2 regions of the Providencia sp. 2.29 genome follow, and region 1 is predicted to be linked to the other one. Evidence: predicted binding sites of a transcription regulator. Region 1 holds the regulator's gene; the other holds the start of a gene.
The links. Region 1 encodes Fur, which represses iron uptake genes when iron is present. Its sites were predicted from a motif close to ATAATAATGAGAACNACTATCAA; they were not measured.
Positions count from the first base shown of each region.

Region 2: a site for Fur is predicted at 3,928-3,950, ahead of I3B46_RS04510 (TonB-dependent hemoglobin/transferrin/lactoferrin family receptor). Genes of this name have one in related genera too.

Region 1 covers NZ_CP065420.1:3,274,553-3,282,261, forward strand. Annotated here, with positions in the region: partial or broken gene I3B46_RS22520 (type I secretion system permease/ATPase) at 1-86, shown strand, start outside; gene ybfE (LexA regulated protein) at 256-549, shown strand; gene fldA (flavodoxin FldA) at 696-1,223, shown strand; gene fur (ferric iron uptake transcriptional regulator) at 1,397-1,846, shown strand; gene I3B46_RS15490 (beta-N-acetylhexosaminidase) at 2,150-4,828, opposite strand; gene chiP (chitoporin ChiP) at 4,897-6,294, opposite strand; gene I3B46_RS15500 (MFS transporter) at 6,768-7,709, shown strand, end outside.
Region 2 covers NZ_CP065420.1:1,024,765-1,032,473, forward strand. Annotated here, with positions in the region: gene I3B46_RS04500 (glycerophosphodiester phosphodiesterase family protein) at 13-924, opposite strand; gene I3B46_RS04505 (RNA polymerase sigma factor) at 951-1,481, opposite strand; gene I3B46_RS04510 (TonB-dependent hemoglobin/transferrin/lactoferrin family receptor) at 1,559-3,859, opposite strand; gene dinB (DNA polymerase IV) at 4,034-5,089, shown strand; gene pepD (beta-Ala-His dipeptidase) at 5,163-6,623, opposite strand; gene gpt (xanthine phosphoribosyltransferase) at 6,886-7,350, shown strand; gene frsA (esterase FrsA) at 7,529-7,709, shown strand, end outside.

The DNA of each region.
Region 1 (7,709 bases):
GTAAGGTGGCTGAAATGGATAACCATCAAAATTTGCTTCAGCAAAATGGGTTATATGCACATTTATGGCGGCAGCAAACTCAATAATAGTACCGTCAAAGCACCAGCATGCGCTCGGCTGGTGCTTTTTCCAACAAACAGCTCTTTTTTTTACTATCAATAACTTTCGCTCGACATACGCTATGGTACAAGGGAGTCAGCTAGGGTATTATTGCGCGCTGGATTATTGGTATACGCCCTTTAGCAGTAAAAATATATGGCAAAAGAACAAACTGATCGCACCACCCTTGATTTGTTCGCTGAGGAACGCAGGCCTGGGCGACCTAAAACAAGTCCGCTGTCGCGGGATGAACAATTAAGAATCAACAAACGTAATCAACTTAAGCGTGATAAGGTCAAAGGACTACGCCGCGTTGAATTAAAACTTAATGAAGATGCTGTCACGATATTGAATCAATTGGCGAATGAAAAAAACATGAGCCGTAGTGAGTTGATAGAAGAGATGTTAATGTCACAGCTAGCGCTAGTCTATGAGCCTTCTGGTCAATAGTTTCGTCTTCATAAACCACACAAATTCGACAGATTTATTCACGCTTTTTCGCCAAAATAGGGTCAAAATTCTAGGTACTTTAGTTCAAATTTAGCCCTATCTGGCTTTAGTAAACCAGATTGGAAAAACAAGAGGTTATTCACTTTATGGCAGTCATAGGCATTTTCTTCGGTAGTGACACTGGTAATACAGAAAATATTGCCAAGATGATCCAAAAGAGATTAGGCAACGAGAACGCGGAAGTTCATGATATTGCAAAGTGCAGTAAAGAAGATATTGAAGCATTCGATATTCTGCTTCTCGGTATCCCAACTTGGTACTATGGTGAAGCCCAATGTGATTGGGATGACTTCTTCCCAACACTCGAAGAAATTGACTTTGAAGGTAAACTTGTTGCTTTATTCGGCTGTGGCGACCAAGAAGACTATGCGGAGTACTTCTGTGATGCGATGGGAACCATTCGCGATATTATCGAGCCACGCGGTGCAGTGATCGTCGGTCATTGGCCAACTGATGGCTACCATTTTGAAGCATCTAAAGGAATGGCGGATGATAACCACTTTATCGGCCTTGCTATTGATGAAGATCGCCAGCCGGAACTCACCGAAGAACGTGTTGATGCATGGGTACAGCAAATTTCAGAAGAGATGTCTTTGTCTGAAATTTTAGGCTAATCGACTAATTAGAAATAGGCTTATTAATACTATTATAATAATGCGACAAAGCATGGTTTCTATTTTTTATTTCCATGCCTATAATTGTAAATCAGTTTAGAAGACAACTGAATTTATGTTAAAAACGTCTCATTATTGTTAAATTTATGATTTAAGATACAGGACAAACCCGCATGACAGACAACAATAAAGCATTGAAGAATGCTGGACTCAAAGTCACTCTTCCAAGATTAAAAATATTGGAAGTACTTCAGGAGCCTGAGTGCCATCACGTCAGTGCGGAAGATCTCTACAAAAAGCTGATTGATATGGGCGAAGAGATCGGTCTGGCTACAGTTTACCGCGTATTAAACCAGTTTGATGATGCAGGTATCGTGACACGTCATAACTTTGAAGGCGGTAAATCCGTTTTTGAGCTGACTCAACAGCACCATCATGACCACTTAATCTGCCTAGACTGTGGAAAAGTCATCGAGTTCTCTGACAAATCCATCGAAGAGCGCCAGACCAATATCGCTGCACGCCACGGTATTAAACTATCTAACCACAGTTTGTATCTTTATGGTCACTGTGCTGATGGCGATTGCCGTGAAAATGCGGATGCACACGATCCAAAAGAGTAATTACCGTAAATCTTTGCCTTTAACTGACTATAGATAGTTTTTAAAAAGGCTGTGGGATTTGAGTCCAGTACTCACTGGGCTCTAGCCTTCCCCACTTCATATTAATGCCTTACTTATCCTGTTTTGAGATCTTTCAAGAACCTAACGAGTCCCCTTCAATCCTTTGTCAGCTGAGTAAAGATTAAGTCGTATGGTTGATAGGGTTCTGATACCCAAGCTCGGCGGGTAATAGAATGTGATTATTGTATGGTGACGATAAAACCGTGAGGGAGCCTCTTCATTCGCTCCCTCACCACATACCCGTTATTTTTGAGTCACGATTTCTACACGACTCGCCCTCGCCCCGTCTGGACTTTTCGCTCTTATTTTGACGTTCCCATTGACTTTGGGTGGGTTATCCGCCGAATAAACCTGCCAGTTATCGCTATCTGCCAATGCATACTCGATAATTAAGCTAGGGTAACTGATATTCGCCAGTAGCACACCGTTTTCAATTTTTGCACCAGGAACAGGGATACGGTAGGCAACTCCGGCTCTATCTAAGCGGCGAAGCTCTTTTTGCCCTACGATAGTCGCAAAACGGTTCCAATCATCTGCTAATTTTTGCTGTGAAACATATTGGGTTTTACCACCAATATATTCACGCCCTGATTGATAATCATTTTCCCATTGCGCCTTATGCCACGCTCTTTCTGCCAGCGGCAAAATGCGAGGGAATAACATGTATTCGACCTTATCATCCGTTCTGACGGCTTCACTCCACAATTGCCCTGAAAGACCATATACGCCCGGCCAAGGCTTGTCGCTTTTCGCACTGAAAGGATTCCCATCTCTATCCACTGAGGTTTCAGCATTTTGAGGGAGGTTATTCGGAGCAAAAGCAAAGACTTTTTGTTCATCACTCGCGCGTGTTGCCCAGTAGTAACCACTTTCACTTGGGTTAACTTCATAAGGCATATCAAAATAGACATAGTCTGGGTTGGAGATAACCACTTGGTAGCCTTTGTTTGCCCAATCATTTGCCGAGTCAAAGCCTCCCCAATAGAGAGTATCCCAGAAATTAACGCGAACATTGTCAGTGGCGAAATCTTTCGCACTCGAAGCGTCTTTTAAACCATCCTGCCATGCTTGCATTGTTGTAACGCCTTTTTGTTGCAAACTTTTACTCACCTGTTTAGCAAAATGGCTGGAAAGATGGTCAAAATCGCTGACATCCCCTTGCTGAATTAAAGCCTGACATGCTTTCGATTTTGCCCATGGCTTATCTTCGCGCTGTTTATCAATAATACCTTTGCCCGGCTCAATAGGGCCGCGTTTATCTTGGAAGCCTGCACCTAAGCGAATATTTTTCGCCTCATCACCACCAAAATGCCATGTTTTCAGTGGAACACCTGCTTCATCGTGCATCTGCATCACTTCACTGACGACTTTATTGACAAAGTTCTGTGATGAATCTAAGCAAGGGTTTAAATAACTGCGCTTATCATAAAACTGTACCGATGTGGTTATTGAAGTATCTGATGGGTCAACTAAGCGGTACTCATTTGCCCCTTGTTCATCGCCCGCCGCGCTTAACTTATTATAACGCGCCTCCATAGCAACAACGGCTGCACGTGCATGGGCTGGCATATCAATTTCAGGGATCACCTCAATGTTGCGATCTTTGGCATAACGTAAAATTTCAATATAGTCATCACGTGTGAAATAGCCGCTCCCCATATTATTATTGTCAGCCCCCGACCCGAGTTGCGGCAATAAACATTTTTGCTCAGTTAAATCATGGCAACGCTGACTTCCCACTTCCGTTAATTCAGGTAAACCGGGGATCTCTATCCGCCAACCTTCATCATCGGTTAAATGAAAATGGAATTTATTTAATTTATAGCGTGACATCTGGTCAATTAATCGCATCACCACCTGTTTACTGTGGAAATTTCGTCCAACGTCTAAAAAGACCCCACGATATTCCATACGTGGTTTATCATTCACGACCATTGCTGCCACTTTCGGTGTGTCACCTTCAGTTACTGCTGACAATAATGAACCTACACCATAAAATAACCCTATACGGTCATAACCAATAATTTCGGCTCGTTGCGGTGTGATCACTAATTTGTAAGCACCACTCACTTGATCTTCAGTAGAAAATTGCTTAGGTGCGATTTTTCCTTCAATGGGGAACCCGTGACTATTTTGTTTTAGCTTGCTCAGTTGTAAGTGTTGTTCAATAACAGCTAACTCACCTTTCGTTAGCCCATTTAGTTGTAATTTAACGCCTTTACTCAGATCAACATCCTCTGACTGCAAACTGATATCAAATGGCGTAGGTAAGATTTGCCCTCGCAATTGCTGCTCAGATAACGGTTTCATCGCTAAGTTTTTTTGATAGCGGTTTTCTGGCGTCATTAATAGATTGTTATCGGCGTCGGTTCGTTTCCAATTTTTCAGTTCAAAGGGGGTAACAAAGGTTGTTGGATCTTGAGTATCAGTGCTCTTAAGGTTGCGTGGGGATGCATCTCCCGATGTCGCGTACCACCTAGGCATAAAGTCTGAATAACTAACCTGCCAATATTCTCCCGTTAGCGGTAATACCACTTTTTCGTGGGCTTTAATCCCTTTAAATTGCTCTGTTGGTGTAATTTTATGAAGGTCGCCTGTAATATGTGTGATCTTAAATTGCGGGTTATCTTGTTTTAGAATCTGTCTAATACTATGAAAATAAAGCGCCCAATCGTTGGATTCAATCGCAGTATCGCCATTTGTTAAGGTAATATCGACACGGTTACATGCAGCCCAATCGGCACCCAGTGCAGCACAGTGAGTACCATGCTCACCAGCTTGGTTATCAAGCACATTTATTTTCACATCTATATCACTTAATGCATCGACGACTTGAGCCGATGATTGTTCAGCATTTACTGCGGTAGAAAAAAGTGTTGCTGATATGAATAATGCTAAAGGACTTAAATAATTCTTTTTCATTGTGACCTCAATATTAAATTCAAAATCAACCACTGCTATTTTATTTTTTAATAGCAGTGACCGCGCTATTAAAAAATAGTAAATGGCATCATGACCATAAACTTAATATCTTTTTCATCTTGAAATATATTGCCGAACCCACCACCATAGCTTGGAATATCTGTATGGTTGTCATATTTAGTAAAATGTAATTTAAATAAGGTATCTTTCGCCTTACCTGTCTGAACGGTATATAAAATATCAACGTTCCAAGCCGTTTCTTTTAATTTTACATCTTGAGCATATTGTGTATTCGTGCTGGGTTTAGCATCCCATCCATAAATATATGATGTTCCTACTTTCCAACCAGCAAGATCCCATTTAGCTAAATCGTACATCACCCCCGCAAAGAGCGCTTTTTCATTATTCGCGTTATAATCGGAGCGCCCATCCCACCAAATATCTAATCGCCCATTTGATGTCGCATACCCCGGGGTCATACGCTGTAAAAAATAGCCCTGATTCCCCTTTGCCTTCACATAAGTGCCTTCTAATCGAAAATCAAACTGATCATAGGTATAGCCAAACGTCACGGCTTGCAAGAACGCCAATCCATCGTAAACATCATTAATGCCACCATTGGTTACCTTATCTTTTGCTCCATAAAATTGATAAGACATCCGCAGGTCACGTGTAGCCACAGGAACAGCATAAGAGGCCTTAGCAAAGTACTGGTCCATATAGCCTTTTGCTTGCCCATAAGCCGCCTCTAAAACAAGGTTATTTTTAAAATCATATTTAAAACCAAGGGATTGCAAATAACTGATCCCTGTTTGGCCATCCGCTTCACGGAAGTTATACATATCGCGATACCAAGGCGCTTTATAACGGTCTGTCCACATATATGACAGGCTCAAGGCCCCTTGTTGTGCGAAATCAAATACCCCACCGATTTCGAAACCCCGATAAGTTCCGGGCATATAGCTCCAGTGAGAAGCTAATAGTGTTTGTCCTGTTGGTTGGATATAACCGCCTCTGCCCCAAAACGGACCATATTGCATTTTAGCCGCTGCTTTATAGACGCTGACACCACTTCGATCACCGGTCCATTTTTCATCCCAACGCGTTTTTGCATCACTAAAACCAATTTCATTAGGCGCCGCTGGGCCACTATTGGATAATTCTATGGCTGTAAATGCGGCTAAATCTAAACCGATGACATCCTGAAAATAACCTGAAGAATAATCAAGGCTGGCATTCACGGTTGAATGTTTAAGGTTGTCGACATATTTCTTATATTTATCGCTTTCTGGATTTAACTCTTTCCTCGAACGGTCACGTTGCCAATAATACAAACCGCCTTTAAGGGTTGAATCATCTAAAAATTGCTCAGAAAAACTTATTGGTTGATAACTAATAGGAAGGAGTGCTATTCCTATTTTAAGCACGAGTATTCCCCTGCCACGATTGACATTTTTATTAACCATTCGATGTTTCCTCAGTTTTTTATATTATTTTTCAGTGATAAATTTCAGTAGCCGCCCGTTAAGTAATGATTAGTTTTGATAAACAAAATACGAGTACCTACTTAGCCTATTTTTCGCAACGCGAATTATCAAGACTAAAAATATATTTATTCCTAAAATATGAGCCAAGACACATTAATTTTTCTATTCATTTACAGTACTAATTATTCGAATTTATGGTATTTATCGAATTAATATCCTGATTTTAGGATAAAATGCAGGCAAAACACTATGGACAGAATGGGCATTTTGGACTTATTTCAACATAAAAAATAACTACATTTGAATGTAATCGTTTCATTCAAACTTGCTAAGTTGATTCATAACTGCTTTAGTTGATGAATAGTTTTTCACTCATAAACAGATCAAGTGAATGATTTTAGTGAGGGAAAATAAGGCGATTCAATAAGAGAAATAAGAGGGATCCGTCACACGTGAATATAGAGAAAAGTCAGCAGGAAGGTTGGCGTACACTACTCACCGGTAAGAATCTCTGTTTAACACTTGCCTTATCGGGGGGGATTTGCCTCCATGCGATTAATGTTTATATCACCATTACCACATTACCTTCCGTTGTACGGGATATTGGCGGCATTAATTTCTATGCTTGGAATACCACACTGTTTATTCTGTCTTCGATTATTTTGTCCGCCCTTACCTCACGGATCCTCAATTATTTTGGCCCCAAAAAAAGTTATGGGCTGGCGACGTTGATTTTTCTTGTAGGATCCGTTATCTGCGCTATCACCCCCTCAATGCCAGTGATGCTCCTTGGCAGAGTGATCCAAGGGGCTGGTGGCGGGATTTTACTCACCTTATCTTACTCAATGGTACACATTGTATTTCCTCAACATTTATGGTCGAGAGTGTTAGCGATGATGTCGAGTATGTGGGGAATGGCAACATTACTAGGGCCAGCACTGGGTGGCGTATTTGCAGAGTACGATATATGGCGAGGAGCATTTTGGTGTCTGGTCGTAGTCGGTATCCCTTATTTATGGCTGACTTGGCGGATTTTGCCGGCAAAAAATCCCCATGAAAACTGCCCTCAACAGCCGATTCCATTACAGGCCCTTTTACTGCTTTCTTGCGCCGTGCTCGCCATCTCTCTAGGCAGTTTAAGTCAAGACAAATTTATCCCTATTGGAGGGATGTTTATTGCCGTTTTACTGTGTGCTCGATTAATGGTTATTGAGCGTCGTGGTCATAATACGCTTTTCCCTTCGGGAACATTTCGCTTTTCTGCACAATTAGCGCCTATTTACCTCACGATGGCATTGTTGGGTCTAAGTGTACAAACAGAGGTTTTTGTTCCCTATTTTTTACAGATATTGCATGGTGTGGCTCCCTTGTTATCAGGCTATTTAGCGGCCCTA
Region 2 (7,709 bases), 2.2 Mb from region 1:
GCCAGCTAAAATTTACTTAATGATTTCGCTTTTAAAAGTTTTAGGGGAATCAACCATCACGGCATCCGCACCAATTTCTTTAGCTAATTGATAATCTGCCGCACTATTGACACCAAATAGAACAATGTAGGCCTGACCATTTTTTCTAAAGCAATCAATGGCTTCTTTATCCCATGACAACGTTGCAGGTGAGCGAGCCTCTCCTAACGTATATTTCTCTACAACCTCGACTTTACGGTGTAATTCAAAGCCATACCAACGCGATTTAGATTGTGCATCACTGCTGATTGAACAATGATGATTCATCGCGCTATTCGCTAAGATAGTGCGTGTTTCATCACGGCTTTCAAAGGTATTAATTTTATCGGAGCGCTTGGTTAGGGCTTTTACAAATGCATCATTGGTTGAATAAAACCGAGTATTTTTAAAAGCATTATTTTTTTCGAGCAGGGAGTACACCGCTTCTGCTTGAGTATCTGGATCGGCGTCAGGTGATTTTAAATCAATATAAAACGCAGTATCTGGATATTTTTTAAGAACGGATCCAAGTGTTGGGATCGTGGTTTGCTGTAAAGGTAATTGAAGATGAGCCTTTTTATTAAATTGATGGGCGGCATTGAACGTTGTGAGTTGTTGAGCGGAGTAATCGGAAATAACCCCTTTTTTATCGGTTAATGCCTCTAACTGGCTTGGCCGATATAGAACAAGTTGATTATCTTTAGAGAGTTGGACGGTTAGCCAAATAATATCGGCGCTATTTTTTTTAGCCAGTTCAATTGCATAAAGCGTATTTTCTGGCGCATCTGCCGTTCCTGCTCTATGGGCAACAATTTGTGGTGATTGAGCGGCTGCACTGTAGCTGGCAAGAAACAATAAACTGATAGCCACCCCTTTTTTAATAGATGGCATTGCTGTTTTTGTCATATTTATTACCTATAATAATAGTTATCTCAATGAGTTAAATACGTTTCAGTGAGCTCTTTTTGTAATACTTTTCTTGCTACTTGTAAGTAGTACTTGATTGAATTAGGACTAACTTTTAACTGAGTTGCAATTTGTTGGTATGTCATCCCTTCAAATTGCGCGAGTAAATAAGCTTGTTCCATATTTTCAGGTAGTTTGGCAAGTTGCTCAGACAGTAATTGCAATTGCTCTTCGACTACTAACTGAGTTTCTAAATTCCACTCTGGCTCAGGCTCCACCAGCAAACGTTGATATTCCGCTTCGATGCGTTGCCGACGATAAAAATTAGCGATGTTGCGTTGTGCCAGTGTGTACATAAAGGCTCTCGGAAATTGCAAAGTTTGGCAGCGATATGTTTCAATCGTATGAACAAAGACATCCTGTAAAATTTCGTTTGCGATATCGCTATCAGGTGTGCGCGCAAGAATATAGCGAAATAGGCTAGGGGCGTGCTGTTGCAAAAGTTGGCTTTCTTCTGCCAAGTCGCTATTTTCTATAGAGGGGGTGTGTGTTGTCATAAATAAAAATAATTATTATTATCATTTTTATTTTATTGTCAATTATGGACTCTCAGAGATGAGAGTCCATCGATTGCTTAGAAGTACTTGGTGATACTTAAGCGAACATCACGACCAACGCCTGAGACAGACTCCCCTAAGTAGGGATAGTAGTCACGGTCAAAGAGGTTAGTCGCGGTCACTCTAATATTGGTATCTGGAATAAATTCAGGCTGCCATTGCGCAAATGCACCATAGAGTGCATAGCCTTTCGACTTTGGGTATCCCCATGAATCGGCTTTAGGATCTCTATCTGCGGGAGAGCGGACTTGATGACCAACAAAGTCACCGGTGAGACCAAAGTTGGCATTCCATTGAGGGAGTTTATACCCCAACATAACATGTAAAGTATCTGGTGGGATCTCACCAATCCATGTTTTTTGCCCAAACCAAGGGTCTCGAGGGGAAGCGTCACGTTCACCCTTGATGGCGGAGTAGGCCATTTTACCGAATACATTCGGGCTATCATAAAATAGCTCAATTTCTAAGCCCTCAATGGTGTAACCGGGTAAGTTACGGTAATTGGATAAGGGGCGACCACAATCGCCAGTACCATTTTTCTTGGCTTCACAGTATTCACCACGGCGGCGGAATATCTCATCCTTTCCTCTGTTACGAAAAAGCGTGGTTCGTATCTGCAGCTGATCATTGGCCTGTATGACTTGATCAAAGTCGAGTATTGCGCCTAAACGTACCCCATCCATGCGCTCCTTACCCAAGTTTCGACTACTTCCGGTTAAACTACTATTGGCAAATTGCACCTCATATTGTTCATCAATAACAGGTGCACGCCATGTGCGGCTAACATCCCCGAATAAAGTGAGATTCGGTGTCGTTTTCCAAAGAATGCCTAAGTGAGGTGAAATACCACTATAAGTGACAGAACGGTAGTCATGACCAATTAGCGGGTCTTGCTCCATATAGGTTGCGGCTAAGTTTCCTTTACCTTTGTTCTGCACATAGTCATAACGTAAGCCCGGTGTGACAGTGAGTGTGTGCCAACTAATCGCATCTTGGAGATATACACTAGTGGTTTCTTGAACACCTGCTGGCATAAATTGTGGCTGATAATAACCATAGTTATATTTAGGGTTTTTCGCTTTTCCCGCATCAAACATCAAAATACCGCGATCATTTTTATGCCAACGAGCACCTATAGTAAGTTGATGTTCTAAACGACCAGTATCAAATAGACTTTCATTATGGATATCAAATAGCTGATCGGTATAGTCAACCCAACTTTTATTCCCTAAGCTGGAGGTTAAGTATTTTGAAGCATTTTCTGGTCGGGTATCATGCTGTTGACTCTTAGACCAAGCATAAGTTGTCGTTAGGTTGATCCAATCACTATTTTCAGGGATATAATTCCATTTCACACTATAGTTTTGATCTTGTTGATCCCGTTGGACCAATTTGCGTTTTATCGCACCGTCAAAACCATATTGCTCAATCTCTTTTTGCGTTGGTGTTGCTAACTCATCTCGTTTGGCTGCCCAAGGAACTAAGTTATCCGATTCGGAGCGCATTGCCGATAGACTGAGCGTGTGTTCATCATTGAGATAAAGGTTGGTTTTCAGTAAATAAGAGAGTTGGTCAGCTTGCGAAAAGCCAAATCGAGTGCCATCGGGGCGGCGTAAATCATCCCCTTTTCGTTTACTGACATACAGCAAACCATCTGCAACGCCATTTAATGTTTTACCATATAGTGCTGAACTGTAAATATTTTGGCGATCATTAGTGTGATAGCTATATTTGAACATAGCGCCAAAATGTTGATCGGCAAGTAGTAAGTCTGCGGGATCTTTGGTGGTAATTTTAACGGTTCCGCCGAAACCACCATTACCATCCATAATATTATGTGGTCCTTTATCTACGTCAATGCGTTTAATCAGCTCAGGCTCGATAAACACAGAGCCTTGGCGATATTTTTCAAACCCTTTAGGGGCATCATCAAGGGTCACTTTGACATCTTCCACATCGCCCATGCCCCAAATATTTAGGGTTTGTCCACCGGGGCGAGGTGAACCTGATGAGGAGATCCCCGGTAGCTGATCAACTAATTCTGCAAGGTTATTAGCTTGAGTACGCTCAATATCCTTCAGTTTTAATACAGAGCTACCGGCACCGACACTGGAATTTAAATTACCAACAACAGAGAGCGCGGGGAATTGAACGACATCATCTTGTTGTTTTGTCTGTTTAACCTCTTCCGATGTACTTTGCGCAAATGCAGAGGAGGTAACAACAAGTAATCCAGCCAGAGAAAGGTGATTAAATGTTGATAAAAAGAGATGTGTAGAGTTATTGATTTTAAACCATGAAATATAATTTTTATTCATTATTTTCCTACTAATTAACCATTCTATAAACATCTTTAATGAGTCGTTTTGAGGTGGTTTTTTGGGTAATAAAAATAATAATTATTTTCATCTATGTTGCTTGCTTGAGGAATAATTGCACAGTCTATAAATATACTGTATATTTGAACAGTGTTGTTTGTCGATCAGATTGCTATGCGTAAAATAATTCATATCGATATGGACTGCTTCTATGCAGCGATAGAAATGCGTGATGACCCAAGTTTGCGCAATATTCCAATTGCCGTCGGTGGGAGTGCTGACCGCCGTGGTGTCATCAGTACCGCGAATTATGAAGCGAGGCGTTATGGCGTACATAGCGCCATGTCAACGGCGGTTGCATTAAGGTTGTGTCCTCATCTGAAAGTTGTACCGGGTAGGATGGCCCTTTATAAAGAAACCTCTTTACATATTCATAAAATCTTTTCCCAGTATACGGATTTAATAGAGCCTCTTTCTTGGGATGAAGCTTATTTGGATGTCAGTGAGTGTGAGCATTACCACGGCTCAGCGACATTGATTGCCCAAGCCATTCGCCAGCAAATTTTTGATGAACTGCAACTCACTGCTTCGGCAGGGATAGCCCCAATAAAGTTTTTAGCCAAGATAGCGTCTGATCTAAATAAACCGAATGGCCAATACGTGATCACGCCTCAAGCGTTGCCCGACTTTGTTTGGTCATTGCCATTAAAGAAAATTCCTGGGGTAGGGAAGGTAACCGCACAAAAATTACTCGATATGGGGCTAGAAACTTGTGGTGATGTACAAAGTTATGATGTGGTTAACTTAATCAAAGTGATGGGGAAATTTGGTCAAGTCCTGTGGGAGCGTTGCCATGGAATTGATGAACGCTCAGTCAATCCCGATAGGCTACGTAAATCTGTTGGTGTCGAACGCACACTGGCAGAAGATATTCAACATTGGGAAGATTGCTTACCATTACTTAATCAATTATATGAAGAGTTGGAAGTCAGGCTTATGAAAGTGAAACCGGACCGCCGTATTGCTCGGCAAGGGATAAAAATGAAATTTAATGACTTTCAGCAAACAACTCAAGAGCATGCTTATCCCATTTTAGACAAGCAAGACTTAATATCATTAGCTAAGCAAGTGTGGGAGCACCGCCGTAAAGATCGAGGTGTTAGGCTAGTGGGCCTGCATGTAACGTTATTAAGCCCACAGATAGAAAGGCAATTATTACTAGATTTCTAAAAAACACCCGCCATTAATGACGCTGATCCCATAAAGCTAGACCGTTCATTAAGACGGGTATTTGAAGAAACAATTAGTTTTTAACAGGGATCGCTTTTAAGACCGCTGTTAATAATTTCCAGTATTCACCAACACTGGCGATATGTACTCGCTCATCAGGTGAGTGCGCACCACGAATGGTTGGCCCAATAGAGACCATATCCATATCAGGGTAAGGCTTCTTGAATAGACCACATTCCAGACCTGCATGGATCACCATTACATTAGGAATTTTACCAAACAGTTTTTGGTAAGTTTCGCTAACTAAATGCATAACGGGTGAGTCTGCATCGGGTTGCCAACCTGGGTAGCTGCCTTCTGCACGGTATTGTGCTTGTGCGAGCTTGCTCACCGATGTCAGCATATTCACGACATAGTTTTTACCGCTGTCGATTAATGAGCGAACGAGGAAAATCACTTCGGCTTTCTCTTCCGTCATCGTGACAACGCCTTCGTTAAGTGAGGTTTCTACCACACCTTTTGCGACATCGCTCATGCGGATCACGCCATTTGGCGCCGCATTTAAGAAGAACACAAAGCGTTTTTGGCACTCTTCAGTCAGCGCTTTCAAGTTGCTTTGAGTTTCTTCTAATAAAAGAACTAAGTTTGGCTCAACAACGGCCAGTTCATTTTTTAAGATGTCTTCATAGCGTGCTCTTAGGGCTGTTAGTTCAGCGACTTTATCCGCTGGAACAGCGATAATCACATGCCCTTCACGAGGGATAGCATTACGAACGGTTCCCCCAGTGAATTCTAACAGTTTTAAACCAAGCTCTTCTTGGTGGCCCGCAAGGAAGCGTGCCAACAGCTTGTTAGCATTACCTAAACCTAAATGAACATCACCACCAGAGTGACCGCCTTTTAAGCCTTTTAATGTCATGGTGAAGGTTTTGTAGCCTTGCGGTACGGCTTCACGAGTGAGGTCAAATGTTGTTGTAAAATCAACACCACCCGCGCAACCCATATAGATTTCGCCTTCTTCTTCTGAGTCAGTATTGATCAGAATATCCGCTTGTAGCCAACCTGCTTGTAAGCCAAAAGCACCGTCCATGCCTGTTTCTTCGGTCATGGTTAACAGTACTTCAAGTGGCCCATGTTCAACGCTATCATCTGCTAGCACCGCAAGGGTAGATGCCATTCCGATACCGTTATCTGCACCTAAAGTTGTGCCTTCTGCCGTGACCCACTCTCCATCAACGTAAGGGCGGATAGGATCTTTGGTAAAATCATGTACCGTGTCATTATTTTTCTGCGGAACCATATCTAAGTGTGCTTGCAGCACAACAGGTTTACGATTTTCATAGCCAGGTGTTGCCGCTTTGCGGATCAAGATATTACCGACTTGGTCACGTTCTACATGAAACCCTTTTTGTTTTGACCATTCGATAATGTGTGTTGCTAGCGCTTCTTCATGATGAGAAGGATGGGGAATTGAACAAATTTTGGCAAAAATATCCCATAATGGCTGTGGTGACAATTTGGCTAGTTCAGACACGTTAGATCTCCTTAAGCGACTTTGGTCTTATTTATTTTTAGCTACTTATTCTGCTTAAAAGGTGTGGCACAGATATTCAGGCCACACGATTGATTTTCTCAGCATACACCTAATTGTTATAAATAGTCAGTGTAAATCATATTAATTCATCACAATTATCCGTTTTTGCTGGTTTTTGCTGTGTCAAATCACTATAATCTCGCGCAACCTTTTTTCCGCAAGACACATTTCAGTATTACTCAGCAGTCGGGACCCGAATTTTATGAGCGAAAAATATGTCGTAACGTGGGATATGTTGCAAATACATGCCCGTAAACTCGCACAACGTTTATTACCAGTCGAACAATGGACCGGCATTATCGCGGTTAGCCGTGGTGGCCTTGTACCAGGTGCACTTCTTGCACGTGAATTGGGTATCCGCCATGTTGATACCGTATGCATCTCCAGCTATGACCATGACAACCAGCGTGAATTGAAAGTCATTAAACGTGCCGAAGGTGATGGGGAAGGTTTCATTGTCATTGACGACCTCGTTGACACTGGTGGTACTGCAAAAGCCATTCGTGATATGTACCCGAAAGCACATTTTGTGACAATTTTTGCAAAACCAGCAGGCCGCCCATTGGTGGATGATTATGTCGTTGATATTCCACAAAACACGTGGATTGAACAGCCATGGGATATGGGCGTGGTGTTTGTAAAGCCTTTGTGTGAGCAAGATAAATAAACCATAACGGTTTTGAGTTAGATCTAAATGACAGGTAAAAATAGCGCTAATATGGGGTGTGCCCTTTATTATGATGCTTAAAACATTATTACCTAATAAAATTAAACACGAAACGTTATGATAAGGGGGATGCAATGGCATTCCCTTTTTATTTTAGCTCAACCGACAGGTTATCAGGATGACTCAACAAAATCTCTCCGAAAAACTGTTCAAGCCAAAAGTTAAGCAAACTGAAACATCAACATTAGTTTCTTACTCCGCTTATAGCGCCCCTATTGTCAATAGCCATTCGGCATTAAGTGGTGCCCAGCACGCGGGCTGGTATCGTATGATCAATCGCTTGTTGTGGATTTGGCGTG